Regions from separate parts of the Exiguobacterium sp. SL-10 genome, predicted to be linked through region 4. Evidence: riboswitches for the same ligand, from Rfam matches in the RefSeq annotation. Region 4 holds a riboswitch; each other region holds the start of a gene.
What was found. Region 4 has a riboswitch for S-adenosylmethionine ahead of msrA (peptide-methionine (S)-S-oxide reductase MsrA). Riboswitches for the same ligand answer to the same signal wherever they lie in the genome.

Region 1 (3,209 bases), on a different contig from region 4:
ATTTCGTCGCACCCATCGATTCGGCCGCCTCGATGACGCCGCGGTCGACTTCGCGAAGCGCGAGCTCGACCATCCGCGCATAGAACGGAGCCGCACCGATGATCAGTGCCGGCAGTGCTGCCGTCGAGCCGAGCATCGTCCCAACGACGAGTAACGTGAACGGGATGAGCAAGATAATCAAAATGATGAACGGGATTGACCGGAACACGTTGACGATTGCGCTGATGATTGTGTAAATCGGCCGGTTTTTCATCATGAGTGGCTCGTTCGTGACATATAGGAGCATCCCGAGGGCAAGACCGATGACGAATGTCGCGGCTCCGGCGACGAGCGTCATATAGAGCGTCTCCCACGTCTGTTCCAACATAACTTGCCAATCTACATTAGGAAACATCGCTTTCTACCTCCACTTCCACTGCCTGTGACCGGATTGAGGCGATGGCCCGCTCGACTTCAGCCGGCTCTCCGATCAATTGGATGAATAATGTCCCGAGGGCACCGACTTGTGACTGCGTCACGTTCCCGCCGATGATGTTGAAGCCGATATCATGCTGCTTCAACACTTCCGACAAAATCGGTTGTTCGGCCGTCTCGTTCAAGAATTTAAGCTTGACGATTTGACCGCTCGGATAACGGGCTTTCAAATGCTCGAACGTGAGCGACATGTCCTCGACCGCACCAATTTGTTTGACGAACTCTTTTGTGATCGGCTGCTCCGGATGTTGGAACACGTCGGCGACTTGTCCGGTCTCGACGACCTTCCCGGCCTCCATGACGGCGACACGGTGACAAATCTTTTGAATGACATGCATCTCATGGGTGATGAGGACGATTGTCAAACCGAGCTTCTTATTGATACTGACGAGCAGTTCGAGAATCGAATCGGTCGTCTTCGGGTCGAGGGCGCTCGTCGCTTCATCGCAGAGGAGCACTTCTGGATTCGTAGCGAGCGCGCGGGCGATCCCGACTCGCTGCTTTTGGCCACCCGATAGTTGTGACGGATAGCTGTCTTCTCGTCCGGCGAGGCCGACGAGTTCGACGAGTTCTTGGACGCGGCGTTTGCGCTCGCTCGCCGGTACCCCGATGAGCTCGAGCGGGAAGCTGATGTTCTCAGCGACCGTGCGCGACCATAATAAGTTGAAGTGTTGGAACACCATCGAGACGTTTTTACGTACCCCGCGTAGTTCCTTCGGCGTGAGCTTCGTCAGCTCGCTGCCGGCGACCACGATTTCACCGCTTGACGGTGCCTCGAGTCGGTTGAGCAACCGGATAAGCGTCGACTTTCCCGCTCCCGAATATCCGATTATTCCAAAAATTTCGCCGCTTTCAATCGTAAGCGACACATCATCGACCGCCTGGACCCGACCGTTTTTCGTATCGAACCATTTGGCCACATTGCGTAGTTGAATCAATCCATTTCCCTCCTGACAACAAAAAAAGTACGCACGTTTGAGCAAACGTGCGTACTTTATCGTACGGACAACGATTGCTCTCATCTTCCAAGGTTTACACCTTGCTGGAATTAGCACCATTTCGGATTGCTCCGCGGTTGCTGGGCGTCATAGGGCCAGTCCCTCAGCCTCTCTTGATAAGAGTGGTTGCGTATTTGATTAGCCTTATCATAGCGACATATTATTTTCATGTCAAACTATTTTATGCAAAAAAATAAAAAAAGGTGCCATCCGAGGATGACACAGAACGTAGCACCTTGAGACACGGGAAGGACAACCCATAGATGAACCTCTTTTGCCCGATCAGAGCATTCATCCTTATATGGGGGATTTTACCCAATCATCACTCGGTCTTCGAACGGACCATGCAATTACGCGACCGGTGCCTCGACGCTTGATTTTTTTGGGGGACAATCGAAGGGACGGTCCACCTGAAATCGCGTAAGCTCATGCAGCGGTTGTTCGAAAACGTCTTGCTGACGGGAAAATCTCGTCCTATGTTGTGTTCAAGTAAGATGTTGTAATGAATATATCATTCGTGAACTTTCTGTGTCAACTGATTATTTAAAATTTTCAGATTATTCTCATCATCCTATCTCATTTAACGAAAGATAGGACGTGCTGAACGTTTTGAAACGCATACAACCGATCCCGAACCTGGCCATTCTCCAGCTTTAATAGCGCCGGGACGCTCATGACCTGATACGCCTCAAGCTCGTTCGGGATAAAGTTGGCGTCACGCTTTTCAATCCGGATTTCTGGGTCGACCGCCTCGACGACCGAGAGCATTCGCTCCGCCACGGCGCATGTACCGCACATCGGAGCGTATATATATAAGAATCCGTCTGTCATCATTGTTCTCACCTCTTCTTTTAGTATATGAATGCGGACCGCTCTGTTCAAAAGTTGTGCTCAAATGGAAAATTCTGAACATTTCAACATTTCTTGTTGACGCTCGCCAGAAAGAAGCATAGTATGGTCATTAACTTTATTGCTTTTGTACATAACAGCATACCAGTAGAAAAGGACAGGTGAATCCCCAATGACGGAAGAGAAGCTTACCGGAAAACAGTTTTTGATGAACGTATTGAACGGCCTCAGTCTAGCCATTCTCATCGCCCTTATCCCGAGCGCTTTGCTCGGTGAATTAACGAAAGCCATCTTGCCGTATGTTCCGTCCTTGCAGTTCATCTTGGACGCGACGACGATTGCGATGCGCCTCTTACCAGTCATCATCGGTGTCGCCGTCGCCATGCAGTTCGGACGCTCGGCACTCGAGGCCGGGACGATCGGCATCGCCACCCAGGTCGGCAGTGGCGCCATTCGCATCGAGGAAGGCGCATTCCTCATGGCCGGGATCGGTGACGTCATCACGGCCGGCGTGACGGCCGCTCTCGCGACGTTCCTTGTCATGCAGCTGTCGCCACGTTTGAAGACGTACACGGTACTCGTCTTGCCGATGACGGTCATCGTCGTCGCCGGAGGGATCGGGGCGTTCCTGCTCACTTACATCTCACAAATCACGATGTACGTCGGGACGATCATCATGACGATGACGGAACTGCAGCCGATCGTGATGGGCATGTTGATCGCGATGGCGTTCTCGCTCATCATCGTCTCGCCAATCTCGACGGTCGGCATCGCCACGGCCATCAGCCTGTCTGGTGTCGCCGCCGGGGCGGCCAACCTCGGCGTTGTCGCAGCGGGCTTCGGTCTCGCCATCGCCGGCTGGCAGATGAACGCGACGGGAACATCCAT
Region 2 (3,209 bases), on a different contig from region 4:
AACGTGACGCAAAACGTCAAACGACCCTTCGAAGCTAATGCTTCAAAGGGTCGTTTTGGTTAGGCGCGCTTTTTGAAACGCGGGAAGTTAAAGACAATCGCCAATCCGCCACAAATGAAGAGGAGGAACGGATAGAACATATACGGGACGAGTGCCGGTGACGCCGTGTTCGTCAGTTCGGCGGCGATGAGGAGCTGCGCGCCATAAGGCAACAGGCCTTGGACGCCGCACGAGAAGATGTCGAGTACACTCGCTGACTTTTTACGCTCGATGTCATAATCGTCGGCGATGTTCGCCGCGAGCGGTCCGGCGACGAGAATCGAAATCGTGTTGTTCGCCGTCGCGACGTTCGTCGCACTGACGAGCCCGGCGATGCTCCATTCGGCGCCGGCCCGTTTTTGAATCCGCGACGTGAGCGTGTCACGCAAATAAGTGAGTCCGCCGTTATGCGAAATCAGTCCGACGAGTCCGCCCATGAGGAGCGTCAAGATTGAGATTTCGGCCATACCCATCATTCCGTCGGCCATAGCCGTGACGTATGACGTGACAGCCAAACTCCCATCGATCAACCCGATGATGCCGGTCAAGGCGATGCCGCCGAGCAAGACGAGGATGACGTTCAACCCGGTCAAGGCGAGAGCGATGACGGCGAGATAGGGGATCAGCTTGTACCATTCAAACGCGGCCGCATCGACAGTCGATTCACCGCTCGACAAGATGGATAAGAGCACGATTGTGATGAGTGCGGCCGGTAGGACGATCCAAAAGTTGGTCCGAAATTTATCGCGCATATTTGTGCGTTGGGTCCGGACGGCGGCGATCGTCGTGTCCGAGATGAACGACAAGTTATCCCCGAACATGGCACCGCCGACGACGGCTGCCGCCGCGATGGCGATATTGACGCCGCTCTCTTCATGGATACCGAGTGCGATTGGGGCGAGGGCGGCAATTGTGCCCGTCGATGTTCCCATCGCCATCGAGATGAAAGCCGCGATGACGAATAGACCGCTCAGTAAGAGCGAGGACGGTAAAAACGTCAGTGCCGCATTGACGGTCGCATCGATTGCGCCGATTGCTTCCGCGACGTTCGAGAACGCCCCGGCGAGCAAGAAGATGAAGACCATGATCAAAATACCAGGGTTCCCCGCGCCTTGGGCGACGCGTTCAACCGTCTGGGTGACGCTACCTTTCGTCATCATCGCCGCGACGATGACCGCGATTAATGCCGCGATCAAGACCGGAAATTTATAAAAGTCGTCATAGTAGATGCCTGCCCCAATAAAGAAGACGAGGAAGACGAGTAAAGGCAAGAGCGCCCATTTGTTAGCTGTTGGTTGTTCCAATCGATTCACCTCATTTGATTAAAATAAAAAGAGAGCCTTCTGAAAAAAGGCCCCCTCTACAAGAAAACACTTTTTTCATCTTTCGAGCAGACTGCTCGCTGGATTTGGCACAGGTTACCCGCTGCCGAGACGTCACTGGGCCAGTCCCTCAGTCTCTCTTGATAAAAAAGTTGTGATATTTAGTTATTAGACACGTTCCCTAACGTACCTGTTTCACATCCGCTTGTCAATAGCAAACCCCCACGCGGTGAACGTGGGGGATACGTCAAGTCGTCAAGAAATTGTAATGGGCGACACGGTTGCGTCCGGCGTATTTGCCGCCGACGTAGAGGGCCCGGTCAGCGTTACGAATCGTATCATCGAGGCGTTTGTCACCGAACATCAGAATCGTATCAACACCGATCGAAGCGGTTACCGAGATGTCAATCCCGTCGACATGGAACGGTTTGCTCTCGATTTGTTGACGAATCCGTTCGGCGATCTCGATGGCTTGTTCGACATCGCATCGGTTCAACAGCAAGATGAACTCCTCGCCGCCGTAACGGGCGGCAAAGTCGTCGGTACGCAATACTTGGCGAATCCGTCGCCCGAACTCTTGGAGCACACGATCCCCGACTTGATGTCCATGCGTGTCGTTGATTTTCTTGAAAAAGTCGATGTCGAGCATCGCGACCGAAATCGGATACATCGACCCATCCGAGATTTGTTGAATCCCGTATTCATAAAAAGCCCGCGCATTGGCGAGAAGCGTCAAACTGTCCGTCCGGCTCTCCGTGTAGAGACGGTCGCGTTCGTGGCAACGACTGATCGTCCGGTTGAACGACTTGAGCAGTTTGACGATCTCGCGTTGAATGATCGGAGGATAGCCGTAGACGTGCTCGCCGGTCATGACGAGCCACGTGCGAATTCCTTCAATCTCCTCGGATCGGACCGAGATGAAACTGTGATAGTCGTCGTTAAATTCCTTCGACAGCGGTGCGTCCCATTCGAAGCGCATCTCATACTCGACTGAGGCTTCGTTCGGATAAGCGTGATCGAGCAAATCAAACACGAGGTGACGGTCAATCGGCTGACGCGTCTTCAAATCAAAGTACAGCGTGCGGTCGAACAATTTAAACTCGACGAACCCCTCGTCATAGTGATTGAGTCGCTCGCATTGACTGAGAAACACTTCGATGGCTTGGGCCTCGCTCTGCGAGAGCGACACGGCTTCTTTCGCTTCATCATACTGCTCAATCAATGACTTGAAAGCGTCTTGTCGACCTTTTTGGATGACGAGCCGCTTGATCAAAAACGTGAGCGCGGCGGCGATGCTGCTGACGACGAGCAAGTTCGTCTCTCGGAAGAACGATGCCGCCAAAATGAAGATGAGACTGACGATATACGTATAAAACGCGATGTTCAAAAAATCGCGGACCGGGATATCGACCCGGAACCACCAACCGACTTGATACTTTTGGATCACCGTATTCAAAATGATGGCAACAATCAAACCGGCGAGCGGGAGAAACGAGTCTTGGGAATAAAAGCCGAGACCGGTCTCACCGCCGAGTGCAACATACACGCTGGCCGGGATCGCGATTTCTAAAAACGATGTGATCGCGTTCCACGGATACGTGAAGCGGAAGCGCCGAAGCGCGACGCGTGGTTTCAAGTTGACGAACTGAAAGACGAGTAGGCCGATTTGGTTGACGAACAGGGCCGTCTCGAAATCGAAAAACAAGAAAATGATGAGGACGATACTTTCTGAAAATGTGAAATAGACACCTTTCCGTTCGATGGAGTCCATTTGAAAAATGATGACGAGCAACGCGATTAAAAAGAAATGCAACGGCTCGATGGCCGGTATGTTCAATACGCCTGTCG
Region 3 (3,209 bases), on a different contig from region 4:
GATACGTCTCGGCGTCCGTACTCGGGAGCAATGCGAACATTTGCCCGACCCCGGAGCGAATCGACATCCGCTGCTCAAGGACCGCATCTTTCAACTCGACCCAATCGGGCGGGGCGAACGCCTTCATTAAGGCAATGATATTGTCTTCCGCTGTGATCGTCCCGTCGAAGTCGCAGAGAATATGGACCGTCATCGTTGTGCCCATGCCTTCAACGCGGTATCGAGTTCGTCCGACTGTCCCTCAGTTTGACCGAGGACGTGGTCGATTGCTTGCCGGAAAGCGCGAGCCCCGGCGGCTGCACCGTCCGGGTGACCGTGAATGCCACCGCCGGCGTTGATGACGACATTCGTTCCGAAATCACGGATGATGTCTTTGACGAGTCCCGGATGAATCCCGGCTGACGGGACCGGTAAAATCGGTTTCGACCAATGCGGTTCGGCGCTCTTGTCACGAATCGCGAACGCCTCGTCACGCGGTGTCGCGAGCGAGCCGTACGGAGACGGGAAGAGCGTCAAATCGGCACCGGCGAGGCGAGGGAGTTTACCGAGCAAGAGCGAATGACGGATTGAACCGGTCAAGGCGCCGGCAAAGGCCGGATGCGCCAAAATCGGCACGCGGATGTCTGGGTCGTTCGCGAGTTCGCGCAATGTGTCGAGACCGTACGTATAGACGTTGAACAGGAGTGCTGTCGCACCCGCCTCGATGAGTCGACGCGCCTGGTCACGCAGACCGAACACCGGGCCGCTCAACGTGATGGCGTAGAGGACACGCTTCCCGGTCGTCTCGAAGTGGGCTTGAATGACGTCCGCTCCAATCCGGGCCCGTTCGAGCGACGGGGTGAGCGGGTTGTCGTATAAAATCTCGTCGTCTTTGACGATATCAATCCCACCGGCGAATTGAACGCGGAGTTGCTGCTCGAGAAACGCGAGATCTCGCCCGATGACGCCTTTGAAGATGCTCATGACGAGCGGACGATCATGGACACCGAGTAACTCGCGAATCCCGTCGACACCGAATTTAGCGCCCTTGAAATCGGGAGCGAGCGTCTCGGGCAACGTCAAGTCGATTAACCGAATCGAATCGTCGAGGGACAGTTTCCCGAACGTCGTCGTCAAGATGGATGAGAAGTCAGGGCTGACATTATGTAACGGATAGCGGATCGTGAAGCGGCTCGTTGTGTCTGTATGAGATGTCGAGACGACCTCACCACGGTACGCCTGTAACTGCTCTTGCTCTAAGTGAGGCAGCTCCGTCCATGTGCCGACGGTCAGCTCGAGGGCGATTTTGTCAGCGACGGCCGCAACCGCGTCCGTTCGTTTGATTTCATATGTAGCAGTGATACTCAAAAAAGTTCCTCCTTCCAGGCAAACAAAAAATGACCCCATGCCGAGGCAAGAGGTCATCATAAAAAATGAACTCTTATCTCTCAGCTTTCGCTGCAAGAATTAGCACCGTGCCATCTCTGGTCGGTTGCTGCGACATCATCGGGCTCGTCCCTCCGTCTGCTCTTGATAAGAATGTGATTTGAAGTTGTGAAATTTAATTGAATTTTTGCACAGAATCGCCATGTCGTCAATTCCTTTTTTTCCAAAAAAAATATTTTGGGAAGTTGTTTCCATATATGCACAAAAAAAGACGGAGTTTTGTCGGGAAAATGACGTTGACAATCGTGACGTCGAGTCCGTAATATTCATCACATAAGTTCACCGAATCGAATAAACCACTCTTATCGCGAGTTGGCAGAGGGAATTGGCCCGATGACGCCGCAGCAACCGACCACTAGGCACGGTGCTACATCCACCAGACGAATGTCTGACAGATGAGAGGAACAACCAATTTGGCTGTGCCTCTTTCTCGCGGAGAAAGGGGCTTTTTTTGTGGGCAACGTACAGGAAGGGGAAAACATCATGTCATATCAACCATTTACAGAACAGACCGTCGTCGAGCATGTGAAAACGTTGGGGTTAATCGAAGACGGAGGCATCACGCATTGCGAAGAGATCGGGGACGGCAATTTGAACCTCGTGTTCCGCATCCGACAAGGCGAAACGAGTCTCGTCGTCAAACAGGCGCTCCCGTATGCGAAAGTCGTCGGTGAAAGTTGGCCGCTCACACTTGAACGGGCGTGGATTGAGCAGTTGGCGTTGCGCGAATTCGCCAACGTCGTCCCTCGTTTCGTGCCAATCGTGCTTGGTAGTGACCGCACGCTCGCCTACACGATTTTAGAGGATCTGTCAGATTTTGATATCGTTCGGACAGGCTATTTGGAAGGGAAAACGTATCCTGAACTGGCCCGCCATGTTGGTGAATTTTTAGGCGAGACGCTGTTCGCGACGTCGGATTACGCGGCCGGACCGATCGCGAAGAAGCGGATTGAACGTGACTATTATAACCCGGAACTGTGTGACATCACCGAGAAACTCATCTTCACCGATCCGTTCAAAGACGCGGAGTCGAATAATATCGAAGCGGCACTACGAGACGACGTCGAGCGACTTTGGGAAGACCAGGCGCTCAAAGTCGAGGTGACGAAACTGAAAGTCGGCTTTGTCACAAAACATGAGGCACTCCTGCATGGAGACTTACATACGGGTAGCATCTTTGCGACCCAACAAGAGACGAAGATTATCGATCCGGAGTTCGCGTTTTACGGACCGTTCGGTTTCGATATCGGGCAAATCGTCGCTCATTTGACGCTATCGACATTCCATGACCCACTTAAGCGCTTCGAGCGTTTCACGGACGTCTTGACGGTGTGGGAGACGTTTGAGAAGACGTTCCGGGCCAACTTTGAGCGCGCCGTCGAGCCATTCAACACGATTGGTTTTGTCGACGAGTTGTTGCGGACGATCTTCAGCGACACGATCGGCTACGCCGGTTGCGAGCTCATTCGTCGTGCCATCGGGCTCGCCGGCGTCGCCGATCTCGAGACGTTGCCGGAAGCGACGCGTCTTGAACGAAAACGTGACGCGCTCGCCCTCGGGACAGCGCTCATTAAAGAACGCCATAACGTCGAATCGATTGACGACTTAGTGACGCTTTTGTCGGGGGTGCGCGTATGACGGTACAAAACATCCGCTTTAATTCGCAAACGGACGAACTCATCGTATTGGATCAGACGTTATTACCGCATGAAGAACGCTACGTCACGATCGAGACGCTCGAACAGGCCGAACATGCCATCGAGACGCTCCAAGTCCGAGGTGCC
Region 4 (3,209 bases):
TAACTCGTCCCCGTGAACGACAAGCCGAACGGAGCCCCGCTCGCTTTCAATCGAAACGGGATCGTGATGGTCGGATGCCCGGCTTTTGCAGCCATGTCATAGTTCAAATCGTGAGGCAAGACGAGTCCGTGCAACTGCTGCTCATTCAATAGGCGGTCGAGTCCGTCCGTTTTGGCGTCACGTACGTCATCGAGCCGGCGCGTCAAATAAGCCGGCTCGATGAGACGTCCCGACAGTTGTTCCGCTTTCTCGAACGTCTTTTGTCCATGCGGGATCGTCTCAGGATGCTTGTTGTTCCAGTCAATCAAATCAGACAACGTCTCGTATAGGAGCGTCGTCGTGGCGAGGTACGCCTCGATTCCGAGTTTGAACTCGTGGTACAGAATATCGCCTTGGTCGAGCGTGTCATGGGCGGGCAGTTCGACTTCGACCAGTTCAATGCCGCTCTGCTTCAACAGCTCGACCGCCTCACCGTATAAGGATTGCTCTTCTTCCGATAAGTCTGCTTTGACAATCCCGACACGCATCCCGACCGCTTGGCGCACGTCGAGGCACGTCCGATACGGCGGGCCGGCCGGGAGGTTTAGTGTCGACGGGTCCGATGGGTCTTCCCCGACCATCGCTTCAAGTGCACGTACCGCGTCTTCGAGAGTGCGTGCCATCGGTCCCGCCGTGTCTTGCGACCGCGAGATCGGGATGATTCCACTCCGGCTGATGAGGCCGACGGTCGGTTTGATGCCGACGATACCGTTGTGCACGCTCGGATGGATGATCGAGCCGCTCGTCTCGCTACCGACGGCGAGCAGTGTCAAGTTCGCTGCGACCGCTGACGCCGAACCTGAACTCGACCCTCCGACATTGAGCTTGTCACCATACGGATTGAGCGTCTGGCCACCAACCCCGCTCCACCCGTTCGGCATGCCTTCTGTCAAAAAGTTGGCCCATTCGGACAAGTTTGCTTTTCCGAGGATGATGGCCCCGTTGTCACGAAGGAGACGGACGAGGTGCGCGTCCTTTCCAGCGAAGTGATTTTCGAGCGCCACGGCCCCGGCCGTCGTCTTCATGAGTCCGGCTGTTTCGATATTGTCTTTAATCAAGACAGGAATGCCGAGTAGCGGCAAGCGTAGCCCGCGACGATACGCCCTGTCAGCCGACTCGGCCTCGAACAAGGCGTCCGGGTTCACTTGGATGACCGCCTTCAGTTTGTCGTTCAACTGGGCAATCCTTGTCAAATAGAAAGCAGTCACGTCACGGGCTGTGAACGTCCCTTCTTTATAGCCGTGATGGGCTGATTCGATATCAAGTTCCATAAAATCGTATGTGTCAGTCATGATGATTCCTCCTTTGGTCAATGGATGATATTCTCTAAAGACGTCCCGATTCCTGTTTTTCATCGCCAATGAATGTATAAGTTGATACACTGAAAGAAAAAGGAGGTAACCATGACCCGTTCTTATATGCTCGTCTTACTCGCCGTCTTCGCCTTGTTCTTTTTACAACTGTACGCCCGGGAAGAGGCTTATTCGACGCCCGCCTCGATCGTACTCGTCATCCTGATTCTCGGTGCCACCTTGTTCCAACTTCGACGCAAGCCAAACCGTTGACGCCGCTTCAAATCTGATGGTATGATGCTGTCACGAACTACATATCGATATCTTGAGTGAACGAGAGACCTGGCTCTATGACTTCACAGCAACCTGCTTCGGCAAGGTGCTACTACCAGCAAGGCGTTTGCCTTGGCCGATATGACGAAGCGCTCATGTCGATGACATGGGCGCTTTTTTTTGGAAATTGATTGAGGGGGATGTAAAAATGGAAAAAGCAACATTCGCAGGCGGTTGTTTTTGGTGCATGGTGACGCCGTTCGAGGAACAACCTGGTATCGAATCGATCGTATCAGGCTATACGGGTGGTCACGTCGACGACCCGACGTATGAACAAGTGAAGACGGGGACGACCGGTCATTATGAGGTCGTCGAGATCACGTTCGACCCGACGCTGTTCGCATACGAGCGCCTGCTCGAACTATATTGGATTCAGACCGACCCGACCGATGACGGCGGCCAGTTCCAAGACCGTGGCAGCCAGTATGCGCCAGCCATCTTCTATCATACGGAAGAACAACGCGTGAAAGCAGAACAGAGTCGCGACGCGCTCGCGGCGAGTGGACGTTTCAAACAGCCGATCGTCACGAAAATCTTACCGGCCGACACGTTTTATCCGGCCGAGGAATACCATCAAGACTTCCATAAGAAGAATCCGAAACATTATAAGGAAGATCGGGCTATTTCAGGACGCGATGAATTTATTGATGTGGCGTGGGCGGAAAAGGTTTAACTCATATAATTTAAAATGAAAAGATGCGGCCATCTTGATTTGGTCGCGTCTTTTCATTTATTCCAGCATTAACAATAGATGATTCTTAGCTCTCTTATAAGCCTTTAGTATACTAATTTACTTCCAGTTCTCTAACGCCCAACCTTCTGTGATTCGCTTGACTAATAGCGGATAACTCCAAGTATCCCAGGGAGATAATTGGATTTGTTCTTCTGTTAACTCATAGACTTCATGGTTATACCAAGTGGAATAATCTACGATATGCCACCCCACAAGATTCCCCTCGTTATCTGTTATCTCTGTTCTAAATTTATGAGGGATTTTAAAATCCTGAGGTATGTCATAGTTCGAAATGGCTTCAATGATCTTGTGTCTTATAGCCGGTTTGAGTGGGCAATGCAATAGATACGCTTCTTTCTCCGCGACTATTTCTTTAAGGTTTTTTGGAGTTTTTTCATATACCCCTGGCAATATTCTAACTAACTCGCCTATCGTTTTATCTTCGTGAACGTATTGAAGATAAGCCTCTCCGTTAGGTGTGTTAATCTTAAACACATCGCCGATTTGTATTCTTGCCATCTTGATCACGTCCTATTCTTAAATGAATTCACTTTTATGATTCATAGTATGTTTATTCCAACTTTATTCCCCCCTTACTTCTCACTTTTCCAATCATTATATATAAAAGGCCGTAGTCCGGTTCGACTAAAAAAGAACCAAGTCGCATCAAGCGACCTGGTCCATCTTTAACGAATTCATTCAGCTCTTCGCAATCCCGAGCATAAACCCGGCTACGACGATGAGCCCGATACCCATGAAGACGAGCACCCGTTCTTTCGTCGTCTTTTCTTCTTTCAACAGATAGATTCCGC

Region 1: linked by a shared signal. The riboswitch ahead of EVJ33_RS13350 (methionine ABC transporter ATP-binding protein) and the one ahead of msrA (peptide-methionine (S)-S-oxide reductase MsrA) in region 4 are both predicted to bind S-adenosylmethionine.
Region 2: linked by a shared signal. The riboswitch ahead of EVJ33_RS04275 (Na+/H+ antiporter NhaC family protein) and the one ahead of msrA (peptide-methionine (S)-S-oxide reductase MsrA) in region 4 are both predicted to bind S-adenosylmethionine.
Region 3: linked by a shared signal. The riboswitch ahead of mtnK (S-methyl-5-thioribose kinase) and the one ahead of msrA (peptide-methionine (S)-S-oxide reductase MsrA) in region 4 are both predicted to bind S-adenosylmethionine.

The regions. Positions count from the first base shown of each region.
Region 1 covers NZ_SJUP01000014.1:48,787-51,995, reverse strand. Annotated here, with positions in the region: gene EVJ33_RS13355 (methionine ABC transporter permease) at 1-394, opposite strand, end outside; gene EVJ33_RS13350 (methionine ABC transporter ATP-binding protein) at 384-1,412, opposite strand; SAM riboswitch class I at 1,490-1,595, opposite strand; gene EVJ33_RS13345 (thioredoxin family protein) at 2,049-2,315, opposite strand; gene EVJ33_RS13340 (PTS sugar transporter subunit IIC) at 2,494-3,209, shown strand, end outside.
Region 2 covers NZ_SJUP01000002.1:266,921-270,129, forward strand. Annotated here, with positions in the region: gene EVJ33_RS04270 (TVP38/TMEM64 family protein) at 1-38, shown strand, start outside; gene EVJ33_RS04275 (Na+/H+ antiporter NhaC family protein) at 60-1,343, opposite strand; SAM riboswitch class I at 1,416-1,511, opposite strand; gene EVJ33_RS04280 (GGDEF domain-containing protein) at 1,609-3,209, opposite strand, start outside.
Region 3 covers NZ_SJUP01000005.1:56,378-59,586, reverse strand. Annotated here, with positions in the region: gene EVJ33_RS07380 (2-hydroxy-3-keto-5-methylthiopentenyl-1-phosphate phosphatase) at 1-193, opposite strand, end outside; gene EVJ33_RS07375 (2,3-diketo-5-methylthiopentyl-1-phosphate enolase) at 190-1,347, opposite strand; SAM riboswitch class I at 1,418-1,519, opposite strand; SAM riboswitch class I at 1,725-1,827, shown strand; gene mtnK (S-methyl-5-thioribose kinase) at 1,909-3,063, shown strand; gene mtnA (S-methyl-5-thioribose-1-phosphate isomerase) at 3,060-3,209, shown strand, end outside.
Region 4 covers NZ_SJUP01000003.1:169,172-172,380, forward strand. Annotated here, with positions in the region: gene EVJ33_RS05485 (amidase family protein) at 1-1,331, opposite strand, end outside; gene EVJ33_RS15510 (hypothetical protein) at 1,443-1,604, shown strand; SAM riboswitch class I at 1,649-1,749, shown strand; gene msrA (peptide-methionine (S)-S-oxide reductase MsrA) at 1,813-2,337, shown strand; gene EVJ33_RS05495 (hypothetical protein) at 2,455-2,916, opposite strand; gene EVJ33_RS05500 (GRP family sugar transporter) at 3,097-3,209, opposite strand, start outside.